Regions from separate parts of the Anaerobiospirillum sp. NML120511 genome, predicted to be linked through region 3. Evidence: predicted binding sites of a transcription regulator. Region 3 holds the regulator's gene; each other region holds the start of a gene.
The links. Region 3 encodes sigma-54, which starts transcription at its own class of promoters, with help from an activator protein. Its sites were predicted from a motif close to TGGCACNGTTTTNGCTT; they were not measured.
Positions count from the first base shown of each region.

Region 1: a site for sigma-54 is predicted at 1,601-1,617, ahead of flgB (flagellar basal body rod protein FlgB). Genes of this name have one in related genera too.
Region 2: a site for sigma-54 is predicted at 1,640-1,656, ahead of MXE39_RS03650 (flagellar basal body rod protein FlgF). Genes of this name have one in related genera too.

Region 1 covers NZ_JALKIK010000007.1:134,576-137,860, reverse strand. The annotation lists gene MXE39_RS03640 (flavin reductase) at 1-21, shown strand, start outside; gene flgC (flagellar basal body rod protein FlgC) at 402-860, opposite strand; gene flgB (flagellar basal body rod protein FlgB) at 1,115-1,540, opposite strand; gene MXE39_RS03625 (protein-glutamate O-methyltransferase CheR) at 2,610-3,285, opposite strand, start outside.
Region 2 covers NZ_JALKIK010000007.1:141,464-144,748, reverse strand. The annotation lists gene flgG (flagellar basal-body rod protein FlgG) at 58-843, opposite strand; gene MXE39_RS03650 (flagellar basal body rod protein FlgF) at 858-1,604, opposite strand.
Region 3 covers NZ_JALKIK010000005.1:70,129-73,413, reverse strand. The annotation lists gene lptA (lipopolysaccharide transport periplasmic protein LptA) at 1-156, shown strand, start outside; gene lptB (LPS export ABC transporter ATP-binding protein) at 227-952, shown strand; gene rpoN (RNA polymerase factor sigma-54) at 972-2,720, shown strand.

The DNA.
Region 1 (3,285 bases), on a different contig from region 3:
CTGCCTCAGTACGAGGAATAGTCAGATCTCCGCCGCCCCGGCGCAGCAGACACCCGGCGCCGCAGCCAGCAGCGCCGCTGCAGGCTACGAGAGCAGCAGCACGGGCCACGCCATACAGCTGCAGCGGCTGCAGCAAGCCGCTGCTGCAGGCGGCCGGGCCGGATTCAGGCCAAAAAAAATCGCTTTGCCCCTGAGGGTAAAGCGATTTTTTGTATACGGAAAACAGGTTGAAAATTACCGGCAACCCATTCACCGAAAAGCTTATAAATAAGCCAGTGAGCCTTGCACTGCTGCTGCACCTGTGGCGCAGAGCCTCAGGACATACCTGATGTCAGCGTGGGCCTACGTCACCTGCTGGTGCCTGTGACGGGAGCTCACTTAGTGAAGGGCTGGAAAAAACCTTAGTTCTGGCCCAGACGCAGGGTCTGCAGCAGCATGCTCTTGGCACTGTCAGCTACCTGAACGGCAGTCTGATAGGAACGCTGAGCACTCATCATATCGGCCATTTCCTCAACAGGGTTGATGTTTGGACGGTAGATGTAGCCCTCGGCATTGGCAAGAGGGTGATTTGGGTTGTATTCGGCGATGGCAGGAGCTTCAGACTCGTAGATACCCTTTAAGGATACGCCGATGCCATATGGCTCACCGGTTACCGGATCCATTGGCTCACCCTGCTGCTGGTTACGGGCAATAGCCTCTTCCCAGGCGGCAGAGAACAGTGGACGACGTGCCTTGTAAGTAGTCTCAACAGAGGAACTTACAGACTCGGCGTTAGCCAGGTTGGAAGCGGTAGCATTTAAACGAACGGACTGAGCGTTCATGGAGGTACCGGCAATGTCTAAAATTCTGAAAACACTCATTTTTGCACTCTGAATATTAATTATTCAGCCCGTCACTTTTCTCTTCTCTCTTATATCATCCACTGCCGTATCCTCTAAAGAGCGATATCTCCGGCAGATTTCAATTGCGGTGGCCTGCGCCTTGAGCACATTATCGCAGTGAGCCTGCAGGCATCCTGCGTTCAGTACATATCTGAAAGGCCGAATTCTGTTTTTAAAAGTGAAAAGGGCTGAAAGCAGATGGAAAAAAATGGTTCCTGAAAAAGAAGAACCGGTTACTGACCGCCTTTTAAGGCGCTTCTGAGCTTGGAAATACGGCCATTGAGGAAGGACAGGGTTGCCTGATACTCAATGTTATTGCTCATGTAGTTCATACGCTCAGTGCTGACCTCTACAGTGTTACCGTTGCCGGTATCAGGCTGGAAAGGATTGCGGTACTTCATGATGATCTTTGGATCCTTTAAGGCATCCAGATCAGAAATATCCATGTGACCGCTGGCAGTCTTGGCCATAGGGGCATTGTTGTTCTGCATCTGATATTTACCAGCCTCGTGAAGGGCCTCAGCAAAATCAATGTCACGGGCCTTGAAGCCTGGAGTATCAGCATTGGCCAGATTACCGGCCAGAATCTCAGCGCGATTATTACGGACCTTCATAGTGTGCTGATGCACACCAAATACCTGGTCGAAACTAACAGCCATTTAAGTAACCTCCAACGCGTGTCGAATATCAGACACGATTTTGTTTTCCTGACAGTATTACTTCAAAAGCTGTGCCAATCGCTTAAAACAGCATATTTATCAGGTTTTTAACCATATTTTTACCTGTTTTGACACCATAAAATCACATATCCCAAACAGTGATTTCCCCGCCCGAAAATCCACTGATTTCACCTCCTGCCCTCCCCAAAAAATGCCCTTTTCCCCTCTCCCATACAGGCCAGCATCCATACTCTAAGCATTAAAACTCACAACCGTACCCAGTGACGTCACAACAGAACCGCACCGGCTGACGGCGCACAGCGCCTGCCCACGCTGAGAGCCGCAAACCTGCTCGCGCTGTCACCTGAACGCCCCATGGTCCAGCGCAGCAATGCCCGTTACATTCACACTTTCCCTGCCCAACCTGGCATGACCGCGCACCCAGGTCAAATTCCCTACACTCAACTCATGGTAAAAATACTGACAGCCCCCGTGGGGTGCTCAACACAGCACAACAAATCCTTTTGGTCAGTGACCAGCCCATACTGTTCCCTGTATGCGGTCAGCACATGGGACATGAGAGCGCGCTCCATTATCACAGCACAGCATCTTGCGCAGCTGCAGGGGCATAGGACACCGCAGGAGCGCAACTCAGGCATTGCTGCACACTGAGCCGCCTGTGCACTGTCAGCACCGCCTGAGTGGCTTGTATGCGCATCTGAGGGGCAGACAGCACTGCCAGGCAGCGTGTATGCTCAGCGCGCACTGACGGCCCTGCAAGGCAGCGTGTGTGCTCAGCGCGCACTGACGGCCCTGCAAGGCAGCGTGTGTGCTCAGCGCGCACTGACAGACCTGCCATGCTGTGATATGGGGCTGCCAGCACGCATCAGGGCGCTGTGGCAGCCAGACACGCAGCAGTGAGGTTCTGCTTCCCTGCCGGCGGGCCGGTAGTGGCGCGGCGGGCCGGATCAAAATTAGATCTGTAACGGGTTGAGGCAAAAAAAAATCCGGTGCGCGTATGCGACCGGATTTTTTTATGTGCCCTCAGGCACGCGGACCAGCAGTCAGATTAGGACTGTGGCTTGAGACGGTAGGCCAGGCCAGGGTTGCATCGTACCATTTCGTACTTGTCTGACAGACCCTGGATAGACTCTGAGGAACCTAAAATCAGGTAACCGCCTGGGTTTAAGCACTCGGAGAACTTGCCTAAAATCTGGCTCTTAACTTCATTGGAGAAGTAAATGAGCACGTTACGACAGAAGATAATGTCAAAGCGGCCCAGCAGAGAGTAGGAACCAAGAAGGTTCATCTGCTTGAAGTTGACCATGTTCTTAATCTTGTCGTCAATGCGCATGACATTAGGGTCCTGGGTTGGCTTGAAGAAGCGGGCCTTACGCTCGGCGCTCAGACCACGGGCCAGAGCATGATTGTCATAGTGAGCAAAGCGGCAGCGGTCAAGCATTTCAGGGGAAATGTCGGTGCCGATGATCTGACATTGATCAGGATTGATATGACCTACGGAATTGGCCTGCTCCTGAACCACCATGGCAATGGAGTAAGGCTCCTGACCTGAAGAACAGGCGGCGGACCAGATACGTACCGGAGTCTTACCGGACTTGGCCAGCTCAGGGAGAATCAGATTCTTGAGTGCCAGGTAAGGGTAGGTATCACGGAACCACAGGGTCTCGTTGGTGGTCATGGCATCGATAACGGCAGAGCTGATGTCCTTGTAGACGGATGGCTGC
Region 2 (3,285 bases), on a different contig from region 3:
TTCTGTCAGCTGCCGGCCTTAAAGCCTGGCAGCGCATGCACCTGAGGATCAGTTCGATTATACGGACTGGATCAGGGAGCCCATCATGGTGTCTACAGTGGTCAGAACCTTGGAGTTCATTTCGTAAACACGCTGAGCCTGAATCAGGTTTACCAGCTCTTCAGTAACCTTTACGTTGGAGGTTTCCAGCTGACCCTGACGGATAGTACCGATACCGTTCTCACCGGCTACACCCTGAATAGGGTTACCGGAGGCAGCAGTCTCGAGGTACAGGTTGTTACCGATTGGCTCAAGACCTGACGGATTGATGAAGTTGCTTACAGTAATCTGACCAATATCCTGAGGCTGGGCCTGGCCTGCAGTCTGAACGGAAACCTGACCATCAGTGGAGATACTGATGCCGGTTGCGTCCTCAGGAATGGTGATCTGAGGTAATAAGGTTAAGCCCTCGGCAGTTACCAGAACACCTTCCTCGTTACGGGTGAACTGACCGTTACGGGTATAGGCAGTGGTGCCGTCCGGCATTTCAATTTCAAAGAAGCCGTCGCCATTGATTAATAAATCAAGGGTGTTATCGGTGGTCTCTACGTCACCCTGGGTGAAGTTCTTCTGGGTGGCTACTACGCGGGAACCGGCACCGACCATTAAGCCCTCAGGCAGGAAGGCATCAGCAGTGGAACGGCCGCCTGGCTGGTTTACCTTCTGGTAAAGCAGATCTTCGAAGATAGCACGGCTCTTCTTGAAGCCAACAGTTGAGGCGTTGGCGAGGTTATTGGAAGTAACAGAGATATTGGTCTGCTGACTGTCCAGACCAGTCTTACAAATCCAAATTGCTGGAATCATGATTAATAGCCTCTTTAATCAAAGCTTAATAAACGGTTCTGCGCGTCGTCCATCTCGCCGGCAGACTGCATCATTTTTACCTGGGTATCATACTGGCGCTGAATGCGGATAAGGCTAGTCAATTCTTCGACAGGATTGACGTTGGAACCCTCAAGCATGCCGCTCTGTAAAGCTACAGTGTTATCAGCATCCAGGACAGCTCCGTCACGTGAACGGAATAATCCGTCATAGCCCTTTTCAATGGCTCTGAGTTCAGGTTTGACCAGTTTGATGCGCTGGTACTCTTCTACTACATTGGCATCGGCGCCCATTGGCTTGCCGGTGATGTAGCCATCAGAGTTGATATCGATTTGATCAAGTGGAGCAGGGAGCACGATCTGATTACCGTTCTCATCAAGAACATCCAGACCATTTGAGGTGCGCAGCACGCCATCTGAACCGATAGTAAGGCTGCCATAACGGGTATAGGCCTCACCGCCCTGATTGTCGCGAACAGCAATAAAGCCTTCGCCCTGCAGAGCTACGTCCAGAGTACGACCGGTTGTCTGCATGGCACCACCTTCAAAGTTGTAACCAGGCATTTCGGTCATGGCAAAAGCACGAGTAGGGAACGCATTACCAAAGACGCTCATGGCGCGGGTGTTCTCAAACTCAGCCTTGAAGCCTGTAGTATTGGCATTGGCCAGGTTGTTGGAACGCACGGTCAGGGAATGGAAGTTTTCCTTGGCACCGGCCATTGAGACCCATAATAAATTGTCCATAACTCCTCCGGAATTTCACTAGATCACCCTGTATGTAGCAAGGGGTGTGCCACACCGTTAAAACCGTATATATATGCCGTTTATTAAGGGTTAAAAGTCGGATTTTTGAACTGATATTTCATATCTTGCTCAACAGGAATCAGCTCCCGAAAAAAAAGCCCCGCATCACCAGGGAATCTGTCGGGAAAAGATATTTCCTGCTCACTTAAACCCTGTACAGCACCAGACGTGCCAGAGCCGCACAAAGCCCCTCTCCAAAGCCACGCCCCACTCAAAAAGCCTATATCTATCGCATTTGTCACCACCACCACAAAATCCCGACCCTAAGCCGTAAAACAACAAGATCCCCACCTGTCACAGCTTTATCCCCAAGATTGACAGCAAACAGACTTGGAACTCACAGCAAGCCCCCACAATAAAGCCACATCCCCAGCCTCTGCCACAGCCCCGGCCTGCCCCCACAAACATGCTCATAACTCTGATAAACAGACCATTTATTAATAAAGCGTCATATAAAGGACAGTACTCATGGTTATGACAGAGTTACGACAGCTCAAAACAGCCCAGACAGGCAGGCCCAATCTCACTGAAAATCATCAAAATTGCAGTAAAAACGACCAAAATCGACCCAAATTACACGAAAATTCACTGAAAAACGCCAAAAACCCAGCCAAAAACTCAAATTTGCCGCGGCATCGCAAAAGACCCAGTCTCCCGCAGTCAAATCCTCACCAGCTCCACGCCCATGCTGCCATGGCCGCGCATCTCAGACCATAGCAGACCAGATCCGACCATTCGTGCCCGCATCGCCAGCTCCTTCACCTGCCTCTGAAAAACCAGACAACAGCGCTTCTCAGGCACGCACCAGCCTCACCAGAAGCCTCACCAGAAGCCTGGCCCCATGCACGTGCTCAGAGCACAGCAACTACAGCTTCAAGTGACAGCGAGCTGTACTGAACCAGCAAGTCTATACGCCAGCAATATTGAGCGCAGATCGGATATCCAGGCCAAAGGCGCCGCATTTCCCAGCTACGCATCTCCCTCCCCCACATACCCCAATTCCACAACTTCCACCCCCGTATCCACCAGCCCCGCATCTACCACAGCTCTGCTGCACTAAGTTCAGCCCCTGTAATCCCTATCAGGGCCGCTGCACTTCCTGCAAAACTGTCTTTCACTCAATCACAGACTGCAGAGCGATACTTAGCGAGCATGACCACTGTATGACACTGTCTGACATCGTGCTGTTACGCACGCCGGGAACAGCTGGGAATCACCAGGATCACAGGCGTCAAAAATACAGCTGCTCTGTAGTCAAAAATTATTTCTCCCTGCTTCATATTGCTACATTGCTAACTCACGAGTTCCAAGGTCAGCTACTGCATCAATAATATACCTATGAATTACTGTTTTTATAGGATCTAAATGCGGAAACAAGTAAGTCTTACGTATGAACTTTTTCAGCCGAGAAGCAGCTCTCAGCGCTGTCAGCTTTCGAGCTCTGCCAAGGCTGGCTGACAGCAGCCAGCGCCAGCTCCGCCACAAGCCCCAAACACGAGACTTTTATGGGCCTGTACCCCATTTACCCAAAAGCTGCTGAGCTGAACTGACAAAAACTACAATATTTTGTAAATCATCTCTGTGGATGATGACGGGAGTAACTGCCGCCAAATATCAGCTC
Region 3 (3,285 bases):
TCTATCTGGCAGGGTGAGTCGCGCATGACAGGCGAGCGTATCGAATATAATATCAGCACTCAGAAAATGAGAGCATCAAACAACAACAGTCAGGGCGGACGCGTCTCAAGTACCTTCGTACCTGCTGATTTTTCCAGAGATAAGAACAAACAGTAAGGACCCTTCCTGAAAGCCCGCTCCGCCTAAGGTCAGCGGGCCTCATAACCTGTTACAAGAAAGGTCGTTTATGAGTCTCCTTCAAGCCAATCACCTCAAAAAAACCTACAAGGACCGTGTGGTGGTCAATGATGTAAGTCTGAGCATCGAAAGTGGCAGTGTTGTCGGTCTTCTTGGACCAAATGGCGCCGGTAAAACCACTTCTTTCTACATCATTGTGGGCATTATCTCTACAGAAAACGGCAATGTGACCATCGATGACGTCGATATCACTCACATGCCCATGCACAAAAGAGCCCAGGCAGGTCTTGGTTACCTGCCGCAGGAAAACTCCATTTTTCGCAAACTTACCGTTGAGGAGAATCTCCTCAGTGTAATGGAGCTGCAGAAAAAGCAGAGTCGTCTTGAAATGCAAAAGCGCGTAGACGAGCTGCTTGAAGAATTCCATATCGAGCATATCCGCAAGAGCTCAGGTATGGCCCTGTCAGGCGGCGAGCGCCGCCGCGTGGAAATTGCCCGCGCCCTGGCAGCCAACCCGAAATTCGTCCTGCTGGACGAGCCTTTTGCCGGTGTTGACCCGATATCAATTTCCGACATCAAAGATATTATCAAGCACCTGAGAGACCGTGGCATTGGCGTGCTCATCACTGACCACAATGTCCGCGAGACTTTAGACGTATGTGCCAAAGCTTATATAGTGAACGCTGGAGAAATTATTGCCCAGGGTACGGCACAGGAAGTACTGAACAACAAGAAAGTTCAGGAAGTCTACTTGGGTAAGAACTTCTCTTTATAGGATCAGAACCATGGCCGGTTTGAGAAACTCGCTCCAGTTAAGAGCAATCCAGACCCATACTTTAACCATGACACCGCAGCTGCAGCAGGCTATCCGTCTTCTGCAGTTATCAACTCTTGATCTGCGTCAGGAGATTCAGCAGACCGTTGAAACCAATCCCCTTCTGGAGATTGACGAGTCCATTGCCAATGCCAACCTGGAGTCTCTTGATGCCATGGCTGAGCGTGAGCGCATGGAGAACGACAGTGAGGTCTATGACCCGTTCAACGACGATGCCTCCTTCCAGGGTGCTGATATCGACATGGCCGGCTATGACGGTAAGAGCGAAATTGCCTCGGTAAATGAGCTTATGGGCAGTGACAGCACCATGCGTGGCAGCAGCAGCATCGAGTACGCTCCTGATCACGATGGTGGCGGCGATTTTGATGACTTCTCATCTGCTGACCATAATATGGCAGCTGATCTGGCAGCTATGGGCGATTACAGCCAGGTAACTGATACCGGTGGCGGTGACCTGCCGGACAAACTTGCCATGCCTGAGATCGATCCGGGCAGCACCTCCACTCAGGAGAATCTTGATAATCTGAGCCGTGAGGACAATTACAGCGCCCGCACCCGCAGCAAGGGTGCCGTAATGGACGATGACGGTGCCTACGAGGGCGAAACTCAGATCAATCTGCACGATCACCTGACCTGGCAGCTCGACTGCTCTCCGCTTAAGGGCCGTGACCGCTATATTGCTGAAGTTATCATTGACGGTATTGATGACTCAGGATATCTGACTGAAAGCCTTGATGATCTGCTCGCTCTTATCAATGTCACCTGGCCAGAGGCCACCATTGATGACGTCAATATCGTCCTCAAGCTTATTCAGAACTACGACCCTCTGGGTGTAGGCGCCCGCTCCGTACAGGAGTGTCTGCTCATTCAGCTCAAGGATCTGATGACCCGTGATCATAGCGAAGAGGTACGCATGGCCAATGAAGTGGTCTCCAAGTACCTTGATCTGCTGTCCAACCACGATTACCGCTCCCTTTGCTCCAAGCTGGGCGTCAAGGAAGATGTCTTAAAGAAGGTCAATGACGTCATTGTGTCCCTGACTCCACGCCCGGGACGCACCGCCATCAGAGAAAAGGCTGATTACATCGTGCCTGATGTGCTGGTAGTAAAGGACAAGGACGGAGATTACGACGTTATTCTCAACCCTGATGCTCTGCCACGTGTGCGCCTTAACGAGCAGTACCGCTCCCTTGCCTGCTATGCCCGCAATGAGCGCGAAAAGGAGTTCTTCAAGTCCAATCTGCAGGAGGCCAACTGGTTCATCCAGAGTATGGCCAAGCGTAATGACACTCTGCTTAAGGTAGCCCGCTGTATTGTTGACCATCAGAAGGCTTTCCTTGATTATGGTGAACACCGTATGGAGCCGCTGGTGCTCAATGATATTGCCCAGGAAATCTCCATGCATGAGTCCACCATTTCCCGTGTGACTACAGAGAAATATCTGTACACCATGCGTGGTACTTTCGAGCTCAAGTACTTCTTCTCCAGCCACGTAAGCACTGAAAGCGGCGGTACCGCCTCCTCAACTGCTATCCGTGCCGAGATCAAGTCCCTTGTCAGCAGTGAAAATCCGCGCCGTCCATACTCGGACAACCAGATTGCCAGCCTGCTCAAGGAAAAAGGATTCTGCGTAGCCCGCCGTACCATTGCCAAATACCGTGAGGCCCTGGGTATTGGCTCATCCTCACAGCGCAAGCGTCTGGTATAAATCCCGACCTGCCATCCTAAAAACAAAGAGCGCCTTTATGGCGCTCTTTGTTTTTGGTGGCTGCCTGATCCGGCTGCCACCCCTTGTACCAGCTTTGCCCGCTGCGCTCATACTCAGGCTAAGGCTATGGGTACATACTATGACCAATGAAGCCTGCTCTGCCCTATGGGCACCTGCCCCCTATGCAGACTGCTGTGCCTGGCAGGCACCTGCTCTGACCGGACTGGTGCAGACTGCTCTGTTTTGGAGAGCACCACTGTATTTGCAGGAAAACACGGGAGCGCACTTCCTGGTCTGAGCCTGTTATCACTGCTGGTATAACTGGCATATCAAAGGCACAGTTGAGAGCCAAAAGGCGCAGCTGCGGGCCTCGTCAAAAGTTTCAGGCAATTTGACCATATTGAGACATACATCAAATCTTGCGAACATATTTGTACACAAGGTGCTTATTTTGGTTAATATGGACTTACAGGTTGCAATACACCCCCCAGGGCACGACGAGCCCATTAGCCTGCGGTATCACCGTCGCTGACTATGATTTTTCAAACAGTTTTGCGACTACGGG